3 regions of the Arthrobacter sp. CAN_A2 genome follow, and region 2 is predicted to be linked to each of the others. Evidence: predicted binding sites of a transcription regulator. Region 2 holds the regulator's gene; each other region holds the start of a gene.
What was found. Region 2 encodes LexA, which represses DNA repair genes until DNA is damaged. Its sites were predicted from a motif close to TCGAACANNTGTTCGA; they were not measured.
Positions count from the first base shown of each region.

Region 1: IWX63_RS16845 (HNH endonuclease signature motif containing protein) is a predicted target of LexA. The motif match lies at 3,454-3,469, and genes of this name have one in related genera.
Region 3: IWX63_RS12290 (HNH endonuclease signature motif containing protein) is a predicted target of LexA. The motif match lies at 2,519-2,534, and genes of this name have one in related genera.

Region 1 covers NZ_JADOUS010000013.1:8,205-15,622, forward strand. The annotation lists gene IWX63_RS14855 (alpha/beta hydrolase) at 1-1,500, opposite strand, end outside; gene IWX63_RS14860 (DNA polymerase III subunit delta') at 1,497-2,690, opposite strand; gene tmk (dTMP kinase) at 2,687-3,334, opposite strand; gene IWX63_RS16845 (HNH endonuclease signature motif containing protein) at 3,483-5,249, shown strand; gene IWX63_RS14875 (trans-sulfuration enzyme family protein) at 5,360-6,598, shown strand; gene IWX63_RS14880 (DUF2516 family protein) at 6,793-7,122, shown strand; gene IWX63_RS14885 (class I SAM-dependent methyltransferase) at 7,131-7,418, opposite strand, start outside.
Region 2 covers NZ_JADOUS010000002.1:41,400-48,817, forward strand. The annotation lists gene IWX63_RS02425 (DUF2461 family protein) at 1-406, opposite strand, end outside; gene IWX63_RS02430 (histidinol-phosphate transaminase) at 491-1,585, opposite strand; gene IWX63_RS16690 (LysM peptidoglycan-binding domain-containing protein) at 1,662-2,201, opposite strand; gene lexA (transcriptional repressor LexA) at 2,582-3,298, shown strand; gene IWX63_RS02445 (ATP-dependent DNA helicase) at 3,333-5,405, opposite strand; gene hflX (GTPase HflX) at 5,398-6,981, opposite strand; gene IWX63_RS02455 (class I SAM-dependent methyltransferase) at 7,104-7,418, shown strand, end outside.
Region 3 covers NZ_JADOUS010000008.1:156,906-164,323, forward strand. The annotation lists gene IWX63_RS12285 (SDR family oxidoreductase) at 1-593, shown strand, start outside; gene IWX63_RS12290 (HNH endonuclease signature motif containing protein) at 842-2,506, opposite strand; gene IWX63_RS12295 (heme-degrading domain-containing protein) at 2,854-3,399, opposite strand; gene IWX63_RS12300 (matrixin family metalloprotease) at 3,535-4,299, opposite strand; gene IWX63_RS12305 (hypothetical protein) at 4,955-5,260, opposite strand; gene IWX63_RS12310 (SDR family NAD(P)-dependent oxidoreductase) at 5,343-6,068, opposite strand; gene IWX63_RS12315 (SDR family NAD(P)-dependent oxidoreductase) at 6,065-6,829, opposite strand; gene IWX63_RS12320 (MFS transporter) at 6,816-7,418, opposite strand, start outside.

The DNA.
Region 1 (7,418 bases), on a different contig from region 2:
GTGGCCCTCGCCCTCCCACGTCACGTGGACGCCGGATTCGAGCTGGCCTGCCAGCGCCGTGGACCACTCGTATGGCGTCGCCGGGTCGCCGGTGGTGCCGATCACGACGATCGGGTCGGCGCCCGCGGCGTCCACGGGAGCGGGGCCGAGGACCGGCGAGTACTCCCACGGGGCGCATGTCACCCCGCCGAACGCGAGGAACCGGCCGAACGTGGGTGATGCCGCGATGAGTTCCTGCTCGTCGGCGCGCATCTGGGCGGGGTCGCTCGTCATCGGGTAGTCGAGGCAGTTGACGGAGAGGAAGGCGGCCGTCGAGTTACCCGCATAGGTGCCGTCGGGTGTCCGTTCGGCGGAGAGATCCGCGAAATAGAGCATGCCGGACACGTCGCCGTCGAGGGCGTCGGACACGGCCTGCGTCAGCGCGGGCCAGTTGCCGTTGTCGTACAGCGGCAGGATGAAGCCCTGGACGAAGGTGGAGACGGGCACGATGCGTCCGTCATCCGCCGTCATCGGCTCACGCTCGACGGCGGCGAACAGGTCCTGGATCTGCCGGACGCCGTCGTCGACCGTCCCGGCGTAGGGGCACTCGGCGCCCTGCTGGCAGTCGGCGACGTAGGCGCGCAGTGCCTTCTCGAAGCCGTCGGCCTGGCCGAGGGTGATGTTCTCGTTGCTCAGCGACGGATCGATCGCGCCGTCGAGGACCAGGCGTCCGGCCCGCTCGGGGAACAGCTCCGCGTAGGTCGCTCCGAGTTGCGTCCCGTAGGAGAAGCCCAGGAAGTTGAGCTTCTGGTCGCTGACCAGGGCCCGCAGGATGTCCATGTCGCGCGCTGCCGACTCGGTATCCACGAAACCCAGCAGTTCGCCGGTGCGCTCGGCGCACACGTCCGCGAACTCCTCGGCGTCCACCGTCATGAGGTCGAGGAGTTCGTCGGGGGAGGCCTCCGCCGGGTAGCTCTCCTGCCGCGCCTCGTCCTGCTCGGCGTCCGTGTAGCACTCCACCGCACTGGACCGGTTGACCCCCCGGGGGTCGAAGCCGACGACGTCGAAGTCCTCCCGCAGCCGCTCGCTCGTGACGTAGTCGAGGGAGTCCTTCACGATATTGAAGCCCGAGCCGCCCGGTCCGCCCGGGTTGACGAGGATCGTCCCCTGGGCCTCACCGGAGGCGTCGGCTCGGATCGCCGCGATCTCGATGGTGTCCCGACCGGGGTCGGTGTAGTCCAGCGGCACCTCGATCGTCGCGCAGGAGAACGATTCCTCACAGTCCTCCCAGCGCACGTCCTGCGTGTAGAAGGTCCGGAGGTCCGGGTCCACATCGCCGATCGCCGCCGGGTCGGCCGTCTCCAGCTCGCCCGCGGGCGGATCGGGCCGGTTGTCGGGCGCGAGCAGCATGCATCCGGAAAGCCCCAGCACGACGGCGGTGGACGCGGTGAGGAGCGCGACGGCACGGCCGAGGGGATTCCGGCGGCCGGTGGCGAGGGGGTGGAGCGGTCCGCTGGTCATCGGTCGAAGTCCTTCCGGGACAGGAGGCTCACCGTCATCGCTTCGATCGCGAGCAGCGGGGACACGTTGGTGCTCACGAGCCGGGTACGGACCTCATTGATGGACTCGAGCCGGAGAAGGGTGTCCTCCGGGCTCTCCCGGCGGGCGAACTCCTCCAGTTCGGGCCTCAACGGCTCATTGACGAGCATCTGCCCGCTGGCGACCTGGAGCATCAGCACATCCCGGTAGAAGGAGATGAGGTCCGTCAGCGCGCGGTCGAAGTAGTCGTTCTTCGAGCGCTTGGCCCGCCGCGTCTGGTCGTCCTCGAGTCGCTTGATCTGTGCGCGCATCGACGGCGGCAGGACGCCCGTCTCCGGAGCCCCGAGGGTGGCGAGCAGCGCTGTCCTCTCCTCGGCGTCGCGCTGCTCGAAGGAGCTCTGCGCCTCCGCTTCGGCGAGCTTCACCAGGTCCGCCGCGGCCCGCATCGCACCGGCCACCGAGCGCAGCGTCAGTGGGAGCCGGACGATCTGGTTGCGGCGCTCGCGGGCGCCGTCGTCGGTGGCGAGCCTCTTCGCGATGCCGATGTGGCTCTGGGCGGCGCGGGCGGCGGCCTCGGCCGTCGCGGCATCGATCCCGTCGCGGGCCACGAGCAGGTCGGCGACGTCCTGCACCGGGGGCAGCCGGAGTCCGACGGACCGGCACCGGGAGCGGATGGTGACCAGCACGTCGCCGGGGCTCGGGGCGCACAGCAACCAGATAGTCCTCGGCGGCGGCTCCTCGATGGCCTTGAGCAGCACGTTGGTACTGCGCTCCTGCATGCGGTCGGCGTCCTCGACGATGATGATGCGCCAGCGTCCGGTCGACGGCTTGTCCTGTGCCTTGCGGACGAGTTCGCGTGCCTCGTCGATGCTGATCGTCACCTTCTCGGTGGTGACGTTGGTGAGATCGGCGTGCGCCCCGGAGAGGACGGTCCGGCAGGCCTTGCACGTGCCGCATCCCCTCTCGCTCAGGGCCTCCCGCTCGCAGAGCAGGGCAGCAGCGAAGGCGCGGGCGGCGTTGGACCTGCCGGAGCCGGGCGGACCGGTGAAGAGCCAGGCGTGCGTCGGTGTGCCGGACTGTGCGGCACGGCGCAACTGCTCGACCACCTGTTCCTGTCCGCGGAGGTCGGCCCACACGCCGGAGGCGGGAAGGCCGTGCGCCACGGCGCTCATGCCGAGACCCGGGGGAGGGCGCCGAGGATGGAGCGGTGAAGATCCTCCGGCGTGCCCGACGCGGCCAGGACGAGGTACCGGTCGGGTTCCGCGCGGGCGAGATCCAGGAAGGCCGCACGGATACTGGCGTGGAAGGTGTCGGGTTCCGACTCGAGCCGGTCCTCGGCAGCCGCACCGGTGGTGCGGCGGGTTCGGCCTTCCGCGGGCTCGACGTCGAGCAGCACGGTGAGGTCGGGGCGGAGCCCGTCGGTGGCCCAGAGGTTCACGTCCAGGACGGCCTGTGTGCCCAGACCGCGTCCTGCACCCTGGTAGGCGACCGACGAGTCGATGAATCGGTCGCACACGACGACGTCGCCGCGTTGCAGCGCCGGCACGATCACCTGATGCACGTGGGCCGCCCGCGAGGCGGCGAACATGAGGGCTTCGGTCCGCGCATCGATCTCGCCGTGTCCGTGCTCGAGGACGAGCGAGCGCAGCTTCTCGCCGATGGGGGTGCCTCCCGGCTCACGCGTGCGGACCACGGTGTGCCCGCCGGCTTCGAGAGCCGTGCAGAGCAGTGCGGCCTGCGTGGACTTGCCCGCGCCGTCGCCGCCTTCGAGCGCGATGAAGAGCCCGGGAAGCCCGTGCGGGAGGGGAGAGGTCACGCGCCCAGCCTACCGATTGCCCGTGACATTGAGGCCACGGGATCGGCGTTGCGTGCTGCGCACCCCGTCCCGTAGAGGGTGGACGGAAGTTGTCCACATACCAGCCCGTTCCTCATAATTCGAACGCGTGTACTAATACGCTTTCCCCATGGCGACAGCAGTAGCAGAGGAGCAATCGACGACGGTGCAGGCCCTGGGCCTTGTGCGGTCCCACCTGGTGTCCATCGCCGAGCAGTTCGGGACGGGAGCCGGGCCGGCCTCCACCGCCGGTCTCGCTACTGCGCTGGGTGCTGTCGAGCACGTTGCCCGGCTGGTCGAGTACCTGCAGGTCGTCGGTGCGGCCGCGGCTGACCAGCAGGAGATCGCGAGGGTCGGGGAAACCCGCCGGGGGCTGGACCGGTGTGGTCCTCCGGCCGTTCCCGGCGACAGTCACGAGTTCAGGGACACTGCCGAGTATCTTCGTGCCCGACTGGGCATCACGCGACTGGAGGCGCAGCGGCGGATCCGCCTGGGGAAGTGGGTGCTTTCACGGCAATCGGTCACGGGTGAGACCTGCCCTGCCATGCTCGAAGCCGTCGGGGGCGCGTTCAGGGCCGGCGTGATCAGTTCGTACACCGCCACCCGGATCAGCGATGCAGTGGAACGGGTCCGGCCCGTCGCCTCGGGCGTGCAGCTCCAGGCGATGGAGGAGGGCCTGGCCGCGCAGGCCACGGAATCCGATGCGGATCTGGTGAACGTGGTCATCCGACGCTGGGAGGCAGCCCTCGATCCTGACGGGGCCGAACCCTCGGAGGGGCTGCTGAAGGCGCAGCAGGGCGTGTTCCTGCGGGGTCGGCGTCGTGGGCTGCACCGGCTCGAGGTCGCGGCGGATGACGAACAGTTCGAATACCTCCTCACCGTCATGAACATCGCCACCAACCCGCGAACGGCGGGGGAGCGCGGTGGTCCAGGAGGACTCGATCCGCGAGGTGAGGCCAGGGCCGGCGGCCCAGATGACCCGGGCGGCGCTGCCTGCGCCGGCGACCGGCGTGAAAGCGTGCCGGGTGCGAGCGGGCCGGGCGGCGCCGTCCCGGGTTGCGGGACCCCGGGCGATACGGCGCCGGATGACTCCGTGCCCGACTGGGAGCGCAGGACCCGGGCCCAACGCCACCTCGACGGCTTGGTCGGTGCCTGTCAGGTTGCCCTGGCCACGGATACTCTGCCGGCCACCGGCGGCCATCGGCCCCAGGTGATGGTCACCATCGACTATCGGGCTCTGGTCGAGGAGCTGCACGACGGTGGAGTGCTCCGCAGAATAGCCCATGGGTGGTCCGGGCGGGCTGCCGATTCGAGGGATGACGGGCAGGACGGGCGCTCTCGGCAGGGGGGTCGGTGGGCGCACGCGAACCCATGGCAGGACGGGCAGGATGACCAGTCGAAGCGCCATGCCGGGACTGATGGCTTCATCGACCCATCCGGTGTCTCACGACCGCATCCCGGGGGCGGCTACAGCGTCTTCGGGGGTCCGGTCACTGCGCATACCGTGCGCAAGATCGCGTGTGATGCGGACATCATCCCCATCGTTCTGGGAGGACATGGAGAAATCTTCGACGTCGGTCGTGCCCGAAGGCTCTTCGGTGTGGCGCAGCGGCGAGCACTCGTCGCCCGGGACAGGGGGTGCGCCTTCCCCGGGTGCACCGTCCCTGCGGTCTGGTCGGAGGCGCACCACATCACGCCGTGGGCGGTCGGTGGGACAACGGACGTCTCCAACGGGTGCCTCCTGTGTTCGTTCCACCACCGGCTCATCGAGCGGGGCAACTGGACCATCCAGACGAAACACGGCATCCCCTGGTTCACGCCACCGCCCTACCTCGACCCCGATCGCACGCCACGGCGGAACAGGCACCGGGAACTCACACTTGGCGCGACGTCGTGACGAGCGAGCGGGCGGGCGGGCGGGTGAGGCGGGCGGGGGGACCACACGGCGCGGACCAATATGACCTCCCTCTTTTCCAGGCGCGCGCCGTCCCGACTTACGCTGGCCCCATGACGACATCTCGCGAGGACCTGTTGCACGCCGGGCTTGCCCCGGACACCCTCACCGTCGCGGCGGGCCGACCTCCCCGCGAACACGACGCCCCGGTCAACGCGCCGATCGTGCTCTCCACGACCTACCACGAGACACGCGCCCCGGTACAGGGCGACCGCGTCTATGCCCGTGGCTCCAACCCGACCTGGGATCCATTCGAGGAAGCGCTCGGCGCACTCGAGGGAGCAGGCCTGCCGGCCCTCGTCTTCGGGTCGGGCCTCGGCGCAGCAGCAGCCGCGCTGTCCCTCGTCCCGACCGGGGGAGCGGTGGTGATGCCGCGGCATGCCTATGCCGGGTCGCTCAGCCTCGCCGCCGATCTCGCAGCACAGGGGCGGTTCGAGCTGCGCACCGTCGACGTGGCGGACACCGCAGGCGTCATCGAGGAGCTCTCCGCGCTCGCCGCACGGTTCGACGCCGGCCAGGTGATGCTGTGGCTCGAGAGTCCCACCAACCCGATGCTCGAGGTCGCCGAGCTGGCCGTCCTGACCGAGGCGGCCCATGCGACCGGCGCGATCGTCGTCGCCGACAACACCTTCAACACGCCCATCGTGCACCGGCCCCTCGCCTCCGGGGTCGACGTCGTGCTGCACTCCGTCACGAAGTGGCTGGCTGGGCATTCCGACGTCGTCCTCGGCGCACTGGTCACCACCGACCCGGCGCTGCGCGAGCGACTGCTGGCGCACCGCACCCTCCACGGCGCTATCGCAGGACCCTTCGAAGTCTGGCTCGCGCTGCGCGGACTGCGCACGCTCGCACTCCGCATGGAGCGCAGCCAGGCCACGGCGGCCTCCCTCGCGCACCGCCTCGTCGACCACCCCGGTGTCCGCCGCGTACGGTACCCCGGTCTTCCCTCCGATCCAGGGCACGCGCGTGCCGCCAGTCAGTTCGACGGTTTCGGCGGGATCGTCAGCATCGAGCTCGACGACGTCGAGACGGCGGACGCGCTCGTCGCCTCCGTGCGCCTCTGGCTTCCGGCGACCTCGCTGGGCGGCGTGGAATCGCTCATCGAACGGCGCCGCCGCCAGCCCGCCGAGCCGAAAACCGTCCCCGAAGCACTCGTCCGCCTGTCCGTCGGTATCGAGAACCCCGAGGATCTGTGGGCAGACCTCGACAAGGCCCTGCGGCACGCATCGGGCAGGTACCCCACCAACACGACGACGGGCACGACGGACACGACGGAGGTTCCAGCCCGATAACGGGCGCAACGGCGGATACGACGGGCGATGCCAGCCTTTCGGTGGGCGGGATAGAGGTTCCAGTCCGATAACGGGCGCAACGGTGGACACGATGGGAACGACGACGGGTTCCGGGCCGACGGCCTGACGAGCCGGACGCCCCGACTGCGCCGTCATCCGCACCGCGTCCGAGGCGAGCCCGCTAAGCTGATCCTGTGGCTCTCGTTTACGCAATCCAGTACTACTTGTACCTCGCCCTCGGCATCGTGGCCCTCGGTATCGAGGTGTGGGCCCTCGCCGACTGCGTGCGGCGTCCGGGCACGGCCTTCGAAGCCGCCTTCAAGCGGACCAAGGGGTTCTGGCTTGCCCTCACGGGCGGTGCCGTCGTCGTCGGCCTGCTGTCGGCGCTCAGCAGCCGGGGTGGCTTCAACCTCTTCCAGCTGGTCGCCATCATCGCAGCCTGTGTGTACCTCGCCGACGTCAAGCCGGCGGTCAGCCAGACTTCGGGACGCGGTGGAAACCAGGGCCCCTACGGCCCCTGGTAGCACCAGCCCTAGCCGGGGGCGACTGCATCCCAGGCCACGGTGAGCTCGCCCAGGCGCCAACGCGACGGCCCGTCGTGCACCGGCCAGCCGGCCGCCCTCATGGCCGCGCACGTCGCCACCCACCGCTGCTGGTTGCCGAAGGACGCGAGGGCCGCGGCGTCGAGCCACGCCCGGTCCAGCGCCTGCAGGTATCCATGCACCCGCTCGCCCTCCACGTTCCGGTGGATCAGCGCCTTCGGCAGCCTCTCGGCGACGTCGGACGGGAGCGCGAACGCACCGAACCGCAGGGAGATGCT
Region 2 (7,418 bases):
GCGCGGTGACGGTACTGATCGCGGCGACCAGGGCCGCGCCCGAGGCCTCGTCGGCCACCGCGGCACGGAACCCGGCGAGCTGATCCGCTGCGGGCAGCGGCAGGCCGGTTGCGACCAGCAAGCCGAGGCTGCTCACGCGGATGAAGGCACCCACCCCGTCGGGGCGCTCGGCGACCGCGCCGATGAAGGTCTTGTACGGCGGGCTGTCCGCCCGGAACCTGACGTCGTTGTGGGGGCGGTAGATCCGCCAATCCGAGAACGACGTCAGGGCGGCACACACCGCGGAGAAGACCGGCCGGATGCCTTCGTCGTACAGCCTGCGCTGGCGAGCCCAGAACTCACGCGTGTTGTCCGCCTCCAGCCGCGCGAAGAACGACTGCGCCTCATCGAAGATCGGACGATCCATGCGACACATGATGGGCGAAGCGTCCGGGCGGCGCAAGGCCGCCGGGAACGGTCCGGCAGGGCCCGGACCAGGCGGCGCCGACCGTCAGATCAGCGTCGCCAGCGCCGTCAGGAACGCCGTCGTCTCCTCCTCCGTGCCTGCGGTGACCCGGAGCGACCCCGGGATCCCGACATCACGGACGAGGACACCTGCTTCCAGGAGGCCCTGCCAGACACGGTGCGGGTCGTCGAGGCCCGAGAAGAAGACGAAATTCGAGTCCGAGGGGGCGGGCGAGAGCCCCAGGGTCTCGAGCTCTCGCACGATGCGGTCCCGCTGCACCTTGATCGCCTCGACGTTCGCCAGGAGCGTGTCCGCATGGGTGAGGGCGGCATTCGCGGCCGCCTGGGTGATGGCGGAGAGGTGGTACGGCAGCCGGACCAGCCGCAGGGCATCGGCGATCTCCGGCGCCGCCGCGAGGTAGCCGATCCGGGCACCGGCAAGGGCGAAGGCCTTGCTCATGGTCCGTGACACGAGCAACCGCGGGCGTCCCGACAGAAGGGTGAGGGCGCTCGCCGTACCTTCCTGCGCGAACTCGCCGTAGGCCTCGTCCACGATGATGATGGCGCGCGCGTCCTCACCGGCCTCGTAGGCCGCCTCGACGACGTCGAGGCCGAGCGCCGTGCCGGTCGGATTGTTCGGCGAGCACAGGAACACGATGTTCGCCCCGGATGTGCGGACGGCCCGGGCGGTGTCCTCGGGTGTCATGGTGTAGGCGGCGCCGCGGGCGGCGGTGACGTAGCGCGTGCCGGTCCCGCTCGCGAGCAAGGGGTACATCGAATACGTGGGCGGGAAGCCGATCGCGGTGCGTCCGGGCCCACCGAAGGCCTGGAGGACCTGCTGGAGGACCTCGTTGGAGCCGTTGGCGGCCCACAGCTGATCGGGCGTCAGGCCGTGCCCGAGATAGTCGGCGAGGTTCTTCCTCAGCTGGGTGAACTCGCGGTCGGGGTAGCGGTTGAGCCCCCGGGTCGCCTCCGCGACGGCCTCCACGATCGCGGCGTGCACGTCGGCCGGCACGCCGTGGGTGTTCTCGTTGACGTTGAGCAGGATGGGGACGTCCAGCTGCGGAGCGCCGTACGGGTGCAGCCCCACGAGGTCGTCGCGCAGAGGAAGGGCGGCTAGGGCTTCAACGGAGGAGGGCACCACTCCAGTTTAAGGGATGCCGTCTTCCGCGGGCGAATGGGCTGCGTCCGAGACTCGACCCCGACGCGGGTGGCGCTCACCCCTCGGCGGGGACCGCGATGCTCTGCCCGGCCTGCACCACGGAGCTCGGCAGGTCGTTGAGCTCGACGATCTCCGCGACGACGTCCCGGGGATCGCGCTCCGGCGCGTAGAGCACGGCGAGATCCCACAGGGTCTCCCCGGTGGCGACACTCACCTCGACCGTGGCGGTGGACGTCGGCGCCGACTCCCCCGCCTGGGCCTGGGAGGTCAGGAACGCTGCCAGGAGGATCAGGGCCGCGACGGCCAGGGCGATCGGCAGGCCGACCAGCAGCAGGCGCCCGCGCCGCGTGAGCGTCAGGGGGCGTTCCGTACTCCGCTGCGTGGAGGTACGGGGCTGCATGGAGGTACCGGGCTGCATGGAGGTACCGGTCGTGTCCGAGGGACGGGCCGAGTGAGGGCTGGAGGGCGCCGCGAAGGCCGAAGGTGTCAGGGGGCCGGTGGACGGCGACGCTCCGGGCGCGGAGATCAGCCTGAGATGGCTTTCGGGGCGAGCGGGCGTCCACAGCGAGCTGCCATGCAGTACGGGTGTAACCATTGCCGTTCCTCTTTCCTTCGAATGCCCTGACCGGGCGAAGCGCTCGGTTCGAACACACGTTCTAATAAGCCTCTGCCTATTTCTAGCATCTACGATCGACCCGTGTCGAGACTCGCTCGAACATATGTTTGAAAAGTGCCCTCGTCTGTCCTAGCGTGGGGAGATCAGGACATCGTCGACGGATGCTGCTCTCCGAGGGCCGTTCCGTGGCCGATGCATCTCACACAACCAGCCGCCTCTGACAAAACGACTTCCGGTCCACGGGAGCGGACCGGCGGTGACGACGGGATCAGCGATCCCAGGCGAAAGGCGCAACAGTGGCGGAATCACCAGCGGCAGCCCGGCAGGAATCGAACACTGCCGACGTCCCGGCAGACGCCGTGCCCATCTCTGCGGGCCGGGGCAGGCCGCGCGGCCGCTCCGTGTCCAAGGGGCTGACCGCCCGGCAGCTGACGATCCTCGAGACGATCCAGCGGTCGATCGCCGACAAGGGGTACCCGCCGTCCATGCGGGAGATCGGCGACACCGTGGGCCTCGCGAGCCTGTCCAGCGTGACCCACCAGCTGGCGCAGCTCGAGAGGCTCGGGTACGTGCGCAGGGACCCGAAGCGCCCCCGCGCCATGGAGGTCCTGCTCCCCCTGACCCTGGCTCCGGACACGTCGGGCGCGCACGCCGATTCGTCTCCGGACCGGAAGCCTGCCGTCGAGCACCGGATCGCCGTCGACACCGCCCTGGTGCCGCTCGTAGGGCGCATCGCCGCGGGTGGTCCGATCCTCGCGGACCAGGTGGTCGAGGATGTCATGCCCCTCCCCCGCCAGCTCGTCGGCCACGGGGATCTCTTCATGCTCAGGGTCTCGGGAGACTCCATGGTGGACGCCGCGATCTGCGACGGCGACTGGGTGGTGGTCCGCAGGCAGCAGAGCGCACAGAACGGCGACATCGTCGCGGCGCTGCTCGACGAGGAGGCCACCGTCAAGACCTTCCGGCAGCGGGACGGGCACACGTGGCTCCTGCCGCAGAACACCCGCTACGAGCCCATCCTGGGCGACCATGCCAGCATCATGGGCAAGGTCGTCTCGGTGCTGCGCGCGCTGTAGCTTCCGCGCGGGAGGCCGCGCCGCCCGGGACTTATCAGCGCCCCGAGAGCCGCTCCAGGATCCCCGTGACGGTGGCGCGGTCCGTCGTCGCCCAGAAGGGCGGGAGGGCGGCCCGGAGGAATCCCCCGTACCGGGCGGTGGCGAGCCGACTGTCCAGGACGGCGACCACGCCCCGGTCCCCCGTGGCCCTGATCAGGCGGCCGGCGCCCTGTGCGAGCCGGACGGCCGCATGGGTGGCGGACACGCTCATGAATCCGTTGCCACCGTTCCGGGCCACCGCCCTGGTGCGGGCGGTCATCAAGGGATCGTCGGGCCGGGGGAACGGGATGCGATCGATCACGACCAGCCGGCACGAGGACCCCGGCACGTCCACGCCCTGCCACAGTGACATGGTGCCGAACAGGCAGGTGTCCGGTTCCTCCGCGAACTGCGTCACCAGCGCATTCAGTGAGGACTCCCCCTGGCACAGGATCTCGAAATCGACCTTCGGGCGCAGAGCCTCCGCCGCCTCCTCGGCAGCGCGCTTCGACGAGAACAGTCCCAGCGCGCCCCCACGGGACGCCCTGAGCAGTCCGAGGAGCTCCTCGAGCTGCGCCTCGGAGGTGCCGCGTTCGGGTTTCGGGAGGTCCTTCGCCACGTAGAGCACGCCCTGCCGCGGGTAGTCGAAGGGGCTCCCGACGTCGACGCCGGTCCAGGCGGGTGCACCGGGACCGCTGAGGCCCAGTGATCCCGCGACGGGGCCGAACTCGGAGCCGATGGCGAGGGTCGCGGAGGTGAGGATCACGGTGTGGTCCTCGAACAACCCCTCCCGCAGCCGCCCGGCGACGGACAGCGGTGCGACGTTCAGCGTCGCGGGCGCGCTCTCGTCGGGCTGCGCGTAGCCGGATCCCGGCGTGAAGGTGCTGGGGCGCGACGCCCAGACCACCTCGTTGACGTCGGAGGCGGCGAGGATCCTCTCGGCGAGCTCGAAGACCAGGGTGGCGCGGGACCGCGCGACCTGCCGGCCGCCGTCGACGTCGGCTTCGGACTTGCCATCCGTCTTCGTGTCCGACAGCGCAGCCCGGGAGGCGTCACGGACCTGGGCGAGGGCCTGCTCGAGATCCTCCGGGAGGCCGCCCGGCAGCAGGCCAGAGGGGACGAGCTCGGCTGCCGCCTCGAACGCGTCGGCGGCCGTGTCGAGGGATCCGGTGCCGATCGAGGCGTGGCGGCGGAGCGCCGCGGCGGCCGCGCTCACCATCGAGGCGGAGAGCTGGCCGGAGACGGCTCCGGTCACGCGGTCGTGGAGCTCGTGCGCCTCGTCGATGACGACGACGTCGTACTCCGGCAGGACCGCGAGACCCTCGAAGGCGCTGATCGCGAGCATCGCGTGGTTGGTGATGATGATGTCGGCGTCCGCCGCTGCGGCGCGCGCCTTCTCACTGAAGCACTCCTGGGCCATCGGGCAGCGGGCAGCGCCGAGGCACTCCATGCTGGAGACGGACACCTGGCGCCACGCGCGGTCGCTCACGCCCGGGACGAGGTCGTCGCGGTCGCCGGTCCCGGTCTCCTCGGCCCATTCACGCAGCCGCACGACGTCCCTGCCGAGCGCCGAGGACGGGCCGTCGACGGCCGGGGCCGGATGCGGTGCGGCGTCCTCACCGAGACTGAAGAGGGTTCCGGGCGCGTCCTCCTCCGGGAACCCGCCGCCGGTCTTGTGGAGGCAGACGTAGTTCGACCGGCCCTTGAGCAGGGCGACGTCGACGGGGCGCGTGAGCGCGGGCCTCACGGCGTCAAGAAGGCGCGGCAGGTCCCGGCCCACGATCTGCGCCTGGAGGGCCAGCGTGGCCGTCGAGACGATCGAGGGCTTGTCGCTGTCCATCGCATGGGCGATCAGCGGGACCAGGTACGCGAGCGACTTCCCGGTGCCGGTGCCGGCCTGGACGAGCAGGTGCTCGCCCGCGCGGATCGACTCGCTGACCTGGCGGACCATCTCGTGCTGACCGGAGCGCATCTCCCCGCCCATGGCGCCCACGGCGGCGTCGAGCAGTTCGAGGGCCTGCCGGGCTTCAGCCGAAGGGCGAGCCGCGTCCGGCGCCGCCACGGCGCCGGACCGCGTGCTCTCACTCATGCCGGACGTACGCCTCCAGCTCGGCGGCCAGGCCCTCCCGGACCATCACTTCGAGGCGTGTCCCCTCGCCGACGTGTTCCAGGCCGAGGATCTCGACGTCCTCCTCGTGGAGGCGGCTGAGGATCTCCCCGCGCGCGTACGGCACCATGAGGTCCAGCTTCACACCCGGTCGGGGGATGTTCGTGCTGATCAGCTGGCGCAGCTCCGTGAGCCCTGCACCGGTGCGCGCCGAGACGACGACGGACCGGGGTTCGCGCTGCCGCAGGCGCTCGATGACGAACGGGTCCGCGGCGTCGGCCTTGTTCAGCACGATGATCTCGGGCACCCTGCGGGCGTCGACCTCCGTCAGCACGGCGCGGACCGCGGCGATCTGCCCTTCGGGGTCGGGGTGGGATGCGTCGACGACGTGCAGGATCAGGTCGGAGTCGGCGACCTCCTCCAGCGTCGAGCGGAACGCCTCGATGAGCTGGGTGGGCAGCGAGCGGACGAATCCGACCGTGTCCGCCAGGGTGTAGCCGATCCCGTCCGGCGTCTCCGCCTTGCGGACCGTCGGATCCAGAGTGGCGAACAGCGCGTTCTCGACGAGCACCCCGGCGTCGGTGAGCCGGTTCAGCAGCGACGACTTGCCGGCGTTCGTGTAGCCGGCGATGGCGACGGACGGCACCTGGTTGCGGCGGCGGTTGGAACGCTTGGTCTCCCGCGCGGGCTTCATCCCGGCGATCTCACGGCGGAGCTTGGCCATGCGCGTGCGGATCTTCCGGCGGTCGAGCTCGATCTTCGTCTCACCCGGACCACGCGAGCCCATGCCGGACCCTGCGCTGCCGACCTGGCCACCGGCCTGGCGGGACATCGACTCGCCCCAGCCGCGCAGGCGCGGCAGCAGGTACTCGAGCTGCGCGAGCTCGACCTGGGCCTTGCCCTCACGGCTCTTGGCGTGCTGGGCGAAGATGTCGAGGATCAGCGCGGTCCGGTCGATCACCTTGACCTTTACGATGTCCTCCAGCCCGCGACGCTGGGACGGCGACAGTTCGCTGTCGACGATCACGGTGTCCGCCCCGGTCGCCTGGACGATGCCCTTCAGCTCCTGGGCCTTGCCCGAGCCGAGGAACGTGCCCGGGTCCGGCTTCAGGCGCCGCTGCACGATGCCGTCGAGCACCTCGGATCCGGCCGTCTCGGCCAGTGCCGCGAGCTCCTGGAGCGAATTCTCGGCATCCTGCGCCGTCCCTTCGCTCCACAGGCCGGCGAGGACGACCCGCTCCAGCCGGAGCTGCCGGTACTCGACCTCGGTGACGTCCTCGAGTTCGGTGGACAGCCCCGCGACACGTCGGAGCGCCCGGCGCTCGGCCAGGTCCTGCTGGTCTCCGTCGGCGTCCGACGGCTCCTCGTCCTGGGACAGGGCCTGTGCCCGTGATCGCCAGGTCTTCTCGGTCGGTGCGGGGGTCTCCCCCGGCCCGGGTGTCGCGTTCTTCGCCTTGGCCACGGCAGCTTCGTCGCTGGCGAGGATCCGGTCGATGACGGCTTGGATCTCCTCCGGGCCCATGTCGGCGCCGGTGGAATGTCCGTGATTCTCGGTCATGGTCTCCCTAGGTGGATGTCCCACAATCCTACGACCGACGCCGGGGCGCGCTCCAGCGTATTCTCCCAGCGCGAAACCCGCCGGCTCGGACGTGTCCCCGGCATGCCACTAGGCTTTCGTCCATGGAGTCTCAGCATTATTTCAGCGCCCAGCCAGCGGGACCCGACACCCGGCGACCGCTCTCCGTCGTCCTGGACGGCGTGCGCCGGGACCTCGTGACCTCGTCGGGCCTGTTCAGCCCCGACGGCGTCGACAAGGGCACCGCGATCCTGCTCGACGCCGTACCCGCGCCGCAGGGGCGCCGCATGCTGGATCTCGGCAGCGGGTGGGGGCCGATCGCCCTCACCATGGCCCTGAAGGCGCCCGACGCCGCGGTCTATGCCGTCGACGTCAACGAGCGGTGCGTGGCGCTGACCGCGGAGAACGCCGCACGGCTG
Region 3 (7,418 bases), on a different contig from region 2:
TCACCAGCCAGGGCCACCAGGTCAGTTCGATCTTCCGCAACCAGGACCACGCCGGCGACGTCGAGCAGGCAGGTGCAACCCCCGTGGTGGCCGATGTCTCCGAACTGTCGGTGGCGCAGATGGCTGATGTCTTCCGTGGCCACGACGCAGTCGTCTGGTCTGCCGGTGCAGGTGGTGCGAGCCCCGAAGCCACGTATGCCGTGGATCGGGATGCTGCGATCCGTTCGATGGATGCTGCCCGGGAGGCGTCCGTAGGCCGCTATGTCATGGTGTCCTACCTCGGTGCACGGAAGGATCATGGCGTTCCGGAGGACAACGGCTTCTTCCACTATGGGGAGGCGAAGGCTGCGGCTGATGAGCACCTGCGCAACTCGACACTCGCGTGGACCATCCTCCAGCCGGGATCGCTCACCACGGACCCCGGAACCGGGAAGATCGAGGTGTCCGCGAAGCCGCAGCAGGATTCGGTGGCCCGCGACGATGTCGCCCTCGTGGCGGCCGTCGTGCTCGGCAACCTCGGCACGGTGGACAAGACCATCCAGTTCAACAGCGGTGAGACGCCGGTCGCTGAGGCCATCGAGGCCGCACTGTAGTCCGGTCTCAGCGGGGTGAAGGCGGCGCCCAGTTGAGGGCGTCGCCTTCTGTGTGGGCCGGGCGACGATGGCGCTTGGTGTGTGGTGGGTGCGGTCCTGCTTCACGAGTGTTCGCGCCAGATGGTCCGGTCCAGCGGACGATCCGGACGCATACAACGATTCGTACGCATACGACGCTTCAACGCTTCAAACGCTTCAAACGCTTCAAACGCTTCGGACCCTTCGGACCCTTCAGACCAAACGCTCCATCATCCGGTGCTGTGCTCCAGAAAGCGGGAGTTGCGCTTCGAGACGTCCGGGCTCGGCCCCGAGGCGTCGTCGATCAGTGCTTCATCGACGGATTGGCCTGCTTGCCAGTATCTGTTCCGCCGGGCGCTTCCCGGAGGACCAAGCGTCCCGGGCCCGGTGAACCATGGAATGCCATTCCGGGATGACACCGACCATGTCCCCTGATGAATGACGTGGTGATGGCGCGAACACAGCAGGACGCCGTTGTCGGCGCTCGTCGTGCCGCCGGATGACCAGGGCTTCAGGTGGTGTGCTTCGCACCAACTGGCAGGAATTGAGCAGTCGGGAAAGGCGCAGCCCTTGTCCCTCGCAACGAGCGCTCGCCGGAGGTGCGGCGGAAAGAGCCGTTGTGCCCGGCCGACATCGAGTACCTGACTCTTACCTCCGAGAACAAGCGGGAGGATGTCAGCATCGCATGCCAGCTTCCTGATGCTCCCTGCATCCATCTGCCCGGAAAAGACGGCATACCCCGGCCTGTGTGTGGCGCCGATGAGGTCCTTGTAGTCGATGGTCACCATGACCTGCGGGCGATGGCCGCCTGCCGACGGCAGCGCTGCTGTGCTCAACGTGACCTTGCAGGCGGTGACCAGCCCGTCGAGGAGGGTCTGGGCCCTCGTTGCCGCCGGCGGATCATCGGAAGGGATTCTGCCCTCGTCCAGGCCAAGGCCGGCGGCCAGGATTCTCGTGTCATCAGCGTCCAGGGTGCCCGGGGCGCCCCGGACGTCCGAGGCACCTGACGCGTCCGTAGCCCCCGGTGCAAGGTCAGGTGTAGGGCCACCGGTCCTACCCGCTGCGCCGCGCGGGTTCGCCGTCGAATTCATGACCGTCGCGAGCAGTTCGAACTGCTCATCCGTGGCACCGATCTCGAGGAAGTGCAGTCCATGGCGCCGGCCTCGGAAGAAGACGCCCTGTCGTGCGCGCAGTACCTTCTCTTTTGGCTCCTGCCCATCCTGGTCCAGGACGCCCTCCCATCGACGTGCGAGCACCCGGAGGATGTCTTCGTCGGCCTCCATCGCCTGTCGTGTCAGGTGGTGCTCCATCGACTCGAGCTGCTGGGGTGTCGCGAACGAGTCCACCCGCTGCACCGCCTGAGCGACGACGGTCGCTGCTCGCCCACTGATACTGCCGGAGGTCACTGCTGCGCCCAGCGCAGTGAGTCTGGCGGGAACAGGTGCGCCGGTCGGCGAGGTACGGGGGAGTACCAGGTCTGCAAGAGTCAGCCGTCGTTTCGCCTCGGCGCGGCTGATGCCCAGCGTGGCGCGGAGGAAGTCGGTGCAGTTCCTGGACCCGTTACCCGTCGATGTGGACGTGCTTTCGGAGGCAAGGCCGGACTGGGCGTTCCCGGCGATCGCCTGCTCTGCCCGCGCCAATAGGGAGCCGCCGGTGGGCTGCTCCCCATCGTCGTCAGCAAGATGATGCTCCTCGGCGATGCGGGCAGCCAGGACCTGTAGATGGTCGACGATCCTCGATACGTGTTCGATCTTCATGATGAGATCTGCGGCGTCCTGTCGGGATTGGATGCCGTAGCCCTGACCTACCTCGCGTGCGCAGTCGGCAAGCGCTGTGCATGCCGAGTCGAGGAGACTCGGACGTGCGGTGTAGCGCTCGATCGGTGCGGTAGCCATGCCTGAATTTTATCGAACGTACGTACTAATGGCGTTCGAGGAGAACGAATGTGGAGGGAGAGACGTCCTCAGTTGTCCACATAGTCGCCCGGTGTGGATCGCCTCGGTATTCCGATTGACGATCCGTTGTTGCCCCGGTGCCCGCCCGCCGACGGACCTCCGTGGTTCGCACCGACGCGTTGCCATCCCGCCGCGAGAGCACCGGCACGCCAGGCCGGTTCCCCAGCACCGACACCCCTCAATTCGCGGATCGGCCGGCGGTGCCACGAGATGGTGAGGATGCCGGTCGAGCAGGAGGCACCCCTACACGCCGGTAACGCGAGGACGCATCGCGTCGTCGTGGGCTCCTACAGGCCGTCGGCGGCGTGGAACGTGCGCAGCGCCTCGACGACCAGCCTGTGGTCCTCGAGCTGCGGAAGGCCGGAGACCGTCACGGTGGCGACCGGACCGACGTCCTTGATGTACAGCGGGAAGGAGCCACCGTGCGCCGCGTACGTCGTCGTATCGAACAGGGGATCGTCCTCCACCCGCCCGCCGTTGCGTCGGCCCCGAAGGCCGACGAGCAGGGAGGGGACGAGGTAGCGCTCGGCCGTGAGGCTTTTCGCGTCGAGCCAGAAGTCGTTGTCGGGCGTCGTCCCGTCGAGCGCGGCCCGGAACAGGATGTGGTCCGGCCGCCGGATGCAGACCGCGATCGGCAGGTTGCGCCCCGCACCCAGCTGGACGATCAGCTGCCCCAGGGCGACGGCGTCGTCGTTCGTGAAGCGGGTGAACTGGAGTTCGGCGACTTCCCTCTCGACCGAGGTGATCAGCGCCTCGAGCGCCTCCGCAGACTGTTCGCTGCCGCCGTCGGGATCGAACGGTCTGACGGCTGTCGGGAGGGCATCATTGCTCATCTAGTTAATTTACGTCGTCAAGGGGATGTAGAGGGGTTTTCCTCAGTTCTTTAGGATTTTTCTTCGGGGCGCGGTCCAGGCTTCAGGTGTGCCTCTCGTCGCCGTCGACCGCGCACCAGGCATAACCCGTCGACGTCAGAGTCCCGGCGCGCACGGCCCTGCGCCGAGGAGCGCGAGGCCGGCAAGGTCGCCCTCCCCGAACGAGATCCGCCCGACGTTCTGCTCGTACATCAGCTCGTCGGGGTCGTCCACATGGTCGAGTCCGACGACGTGCGCGAGCTCGTGCATGATCGTCGCCCTCAGATACGCGCGCCCGTCCGGATAGCTGAGGGATGCGGCGGCGTCGGGTGCATCGAGCTGCACCTGCCCGCCCACGTAGACCAGCGGCTGCCCGAGCGCCTGGGCGTAGTCGCTGCCGCCGAGTCCGGCGACGTCACCGGCGAGTCCCGGGATCTCCGCCTCGCTGGTCCACGTGATCAGCACCGGTACCCAGGCCTTCCCGTACAGCTCCGGCTGGTAGGGGTCGCGTTCCTCGGAGGGTGCCTCCGTCGTGGTGCCGTCGTCGATGAACTGGAGGCCCGTGGCGGCGGACACTGCCGCGACGGCCTCCTGGACCAGTCCCTCCGATCCTGCCGGTGCGTTGTCCGGCCGGACGACGTAGTGCACGGGGCGGCACGGGTCGTAGGCCACCCACTCCTGGTCCTCGACGGGCGAATCCATCAGGTTGAACGCGGTGGACGCCGGTGCGGGCGGCGGCGTCCCGAGCGGCACGCCACTTGCCTCGACTCCGGGCGGCGGCACGTCCGCGCCGGGCAGGTAGGGCGATGCGACCGGAAGGACGAAACGGTCGAACAGCGACGGCGTCGCATACAGGGCGGTGATCAGGACCAGGGCGGCCATCGTGCCGAGTCGCCTCCGGCGCCTGGTGGCCGGTGCCGTGCGCCTCCTGGTCGGTGCCTGCTCGAAGGAGGGGGCGACCCGCCAGTGCGGGGGAGCGGACGGCGCGCCGGATTCGTCGTCGAGTGTCCACCGCGGAATCCTGCCCGATGGCGACCCCTGAGCGGCCTTCATCCGTGCATCGCGACCCTCGTGGTACCACTCGCGATCCATTGACCCCATGCGCCCCGCACTTCCCCCAGCCGACTGATCCCCGCCCCATCCTGCTGTACTGCCGATGCCGGAGGGGGGGGAGTATCGCGAGTCCTTGGGGAAACCTGAGGGAAGGCTGCCGCTCGCGGATCGGTCGGCGCGTCAGCCGCGCCGTCGTTCCTTCCTTCCCCCGCCGGACGGCGTGGTGCTCGGAGTGTCCCGGACCGACCAGCGCGATGCGGGTAGAAACCACGAACGACGACGGCCGCCAGGCGCCCCGCAGCGCGAACGACGGCGGTCGTCACCCTGGTGAGCAGGAGCCCCGGAACGACGACGTGGACCACCTTGAGCCGGGCTGGAAACCCTGGAACGACGTCGGACCCGGGCGGCGGACAGGCGAAACACCGGAACGACGACGGCCCCGCCTGCCGCCCGGTTGGGCAGCAGGCGGGGCCGAGGATGGTGCCTAGGAGGATGCGGCGCCGCCCAGGACGTCGTTCGCTGCCTCCAGCCCCTCGCGCAGCACCCGGTCCGCGAGCGGCGACGCACCGGGCAGACCCTGCGCCAGCCGTTCCGCGATGCGCGAAGCCGCGCCCGCTCCGTGGTGGTCCAGCATCGCGAGCCAGAGTTCCCGTACGGTGTCACACGCGCTCGTCCGTCCCGTGCGCCCTGCGACGGTCCATCGTTCCCCGATTACCCGGACGACTGGCCCGCCCGGCATGCCGTCGGTGAGTACATTGACGATCTGGGCGACGAGCAGCAGGTCCCGCATTCGCCGGACCGGTCCCAGCACAGGATCGGCGACGACGGCGCGGCCGCAGGCGCCGCACATCAGAGGTCCGGGGTGCGAGCCGTCACGGCATCACGTCACCCGAGTTGGGGCCGAGGGTCTGGCCGACGAAGAGGTTCCCTCCGGGATCGCTCGCAAGGAGCAGGGCCGTCGGTGCAACCTCGGCCGGCAGGCCGAACCTCCGCAGCGGTAGTTCCTTGCGCTTGGCCACCTTCCAGTCCTCGGAGATGGCGTCGACGAGCGGCGTCTCGATCGGCCCCGGGGCGATGCAGTTGGCGAGTACGTTGTCCGCCGAGACCTCGAGCGCGAGCGCCTTGGTCATGCCGATCACGCCTGCCTTCGCCGCGCTGTAATGGCCCAGGCCCATGCCCCCCTTGATGCCGAGCTGCGACGAGATGTTGATGATCCGCCCCCACCGCTGGAGCCGCATGGGTTTGACGACCTCCCGGCAACAGAGGAACACGCCGGTGAGGTCTACCGAGATGGTCTCCGTCCACAGGGCGAGCGTCATGTCCTCGAGCGGGGACTCGGTGAGCAGTCCGGCACTGTTGACCAGCACGTCGACGGTGCCGATCCCGTCCCGGGCCTCCGCGAAGGCATCCCGCACGCTCTCCTCGCGTGCGACGTCGACCTCGATGATCCCCCGGCCGGGGACCCGGTCCATCACCACCACCCTGTCCCCCTGGGCGGCGAACGCCTCGGCGATCGCCGCCCCGATGCCGCTGCCACCTCCGGTCACGACCACGCCCCGTGGCCCCGCGCGGCGGGGACCGACGCCCGTCGCTGTCACGCGCGCATCTTGATGGTCAGGCCGCCGTCGACGACGAGCGACTGCCCGGTGACGTAGCGCGACGCGTCGGAGGTCAGGAATCCGATCACGTCCGCGACTTCCTCCGGCCTGCCGACACGACCCCACGGGATGTCCTTGCCCGCGCGCTCGAGGCCTTCGGGGCCGAGGGAGTTGACGGGATCGAGGGACTGCGGGGTCTCGATCAGCCCCGGGATCACCGCATTCGCACGGATCTCCCGCGGCCCCAGCTCCGAGGCGACGCTGCGGATGAGCCCGAGGACGCCCGACTTGGCCGCGGCATAGTGGGCGTGTTCCTCCCATCCGTAGATCCCCCCGGCGATCGAGGACACCGCGACGAGCGCACCGGGTCCGGTCATCCGCTGGGACGCCGACCGGAGCGTTCGGAGCACGCCGGTCAGGTCGACGTCGAGCATCGCGTTCCACAGGTCGTCCGTCAGGTCGTCGAGCGGGGCGTTGCGCAGGATGCCCGCGTTGGCGACGGCGTAGTCGAGGCGCCCGTACTCGTCCAGGGCGCGCTGGGCGAAGGCGTCCACGGACTCCGTGGAGCGCACGTCGACTTCGTGGATGACGGCGTCGCCGCCTGCGGCCCGCACGCCGGAGAGGGTCTCCTCCGGATCGTGCGGGTCGCCGGGGAACGTGCCGATGACGGTCCGGACGTCCCTGGTCGCATAGTGGACGGCGAGTGCGCGACCGATGCCGCTGGCGGCACCGGTGACGATCGCTACCTCAGAGTGCTGCATGCGCTTCCTCGAGTGCGACGGCCGGGACGGGACGCGCGGCGATCATCAGGACGCCGGAGAGGAGGGTGCCGACGGCTCCCACCCACAGGGCGGCGGCGCCGGTGCCGGACTGCGTGGCGACGATGGTGAACAGGGCGCCGCCGATGATCGTCCCCGGCTGGCTCATGGCGCCGATGAACGCGAGCCCCGTGGCGCGGCAGCTCACCGGGTAGCACTCGGCCATGAAGTACTGGATCGCGGCGTAGGGCCCCACGAGGAAGAACAGGCCGGTGCCGTAGGTGACGATGATCAGGAACGGGCTGGACACCAGTGGGCTCAGCATCACGGCGAAGGACAGGCCCGAGATGATCCAGCCCACGATGATGGTCCGCTTCCGGCCGAACTTGTCTCCGACCCAGCCATGGAAGACGTAGCCGAAGTAGGCGAGGAGGTTGATGACGATGAGCATCCAGAAGGCGTCCGACAGCTGGACGTCCTTGGCGTTGGCGAGCACTGAGGTGCCGAGGACGCTGAAGATCGCGATGCCGAAGAAGTTCAGGATCCACGCGAGGGAGAAGACGATCGTGTTGCGGCGGAACTCCGGCTCCCA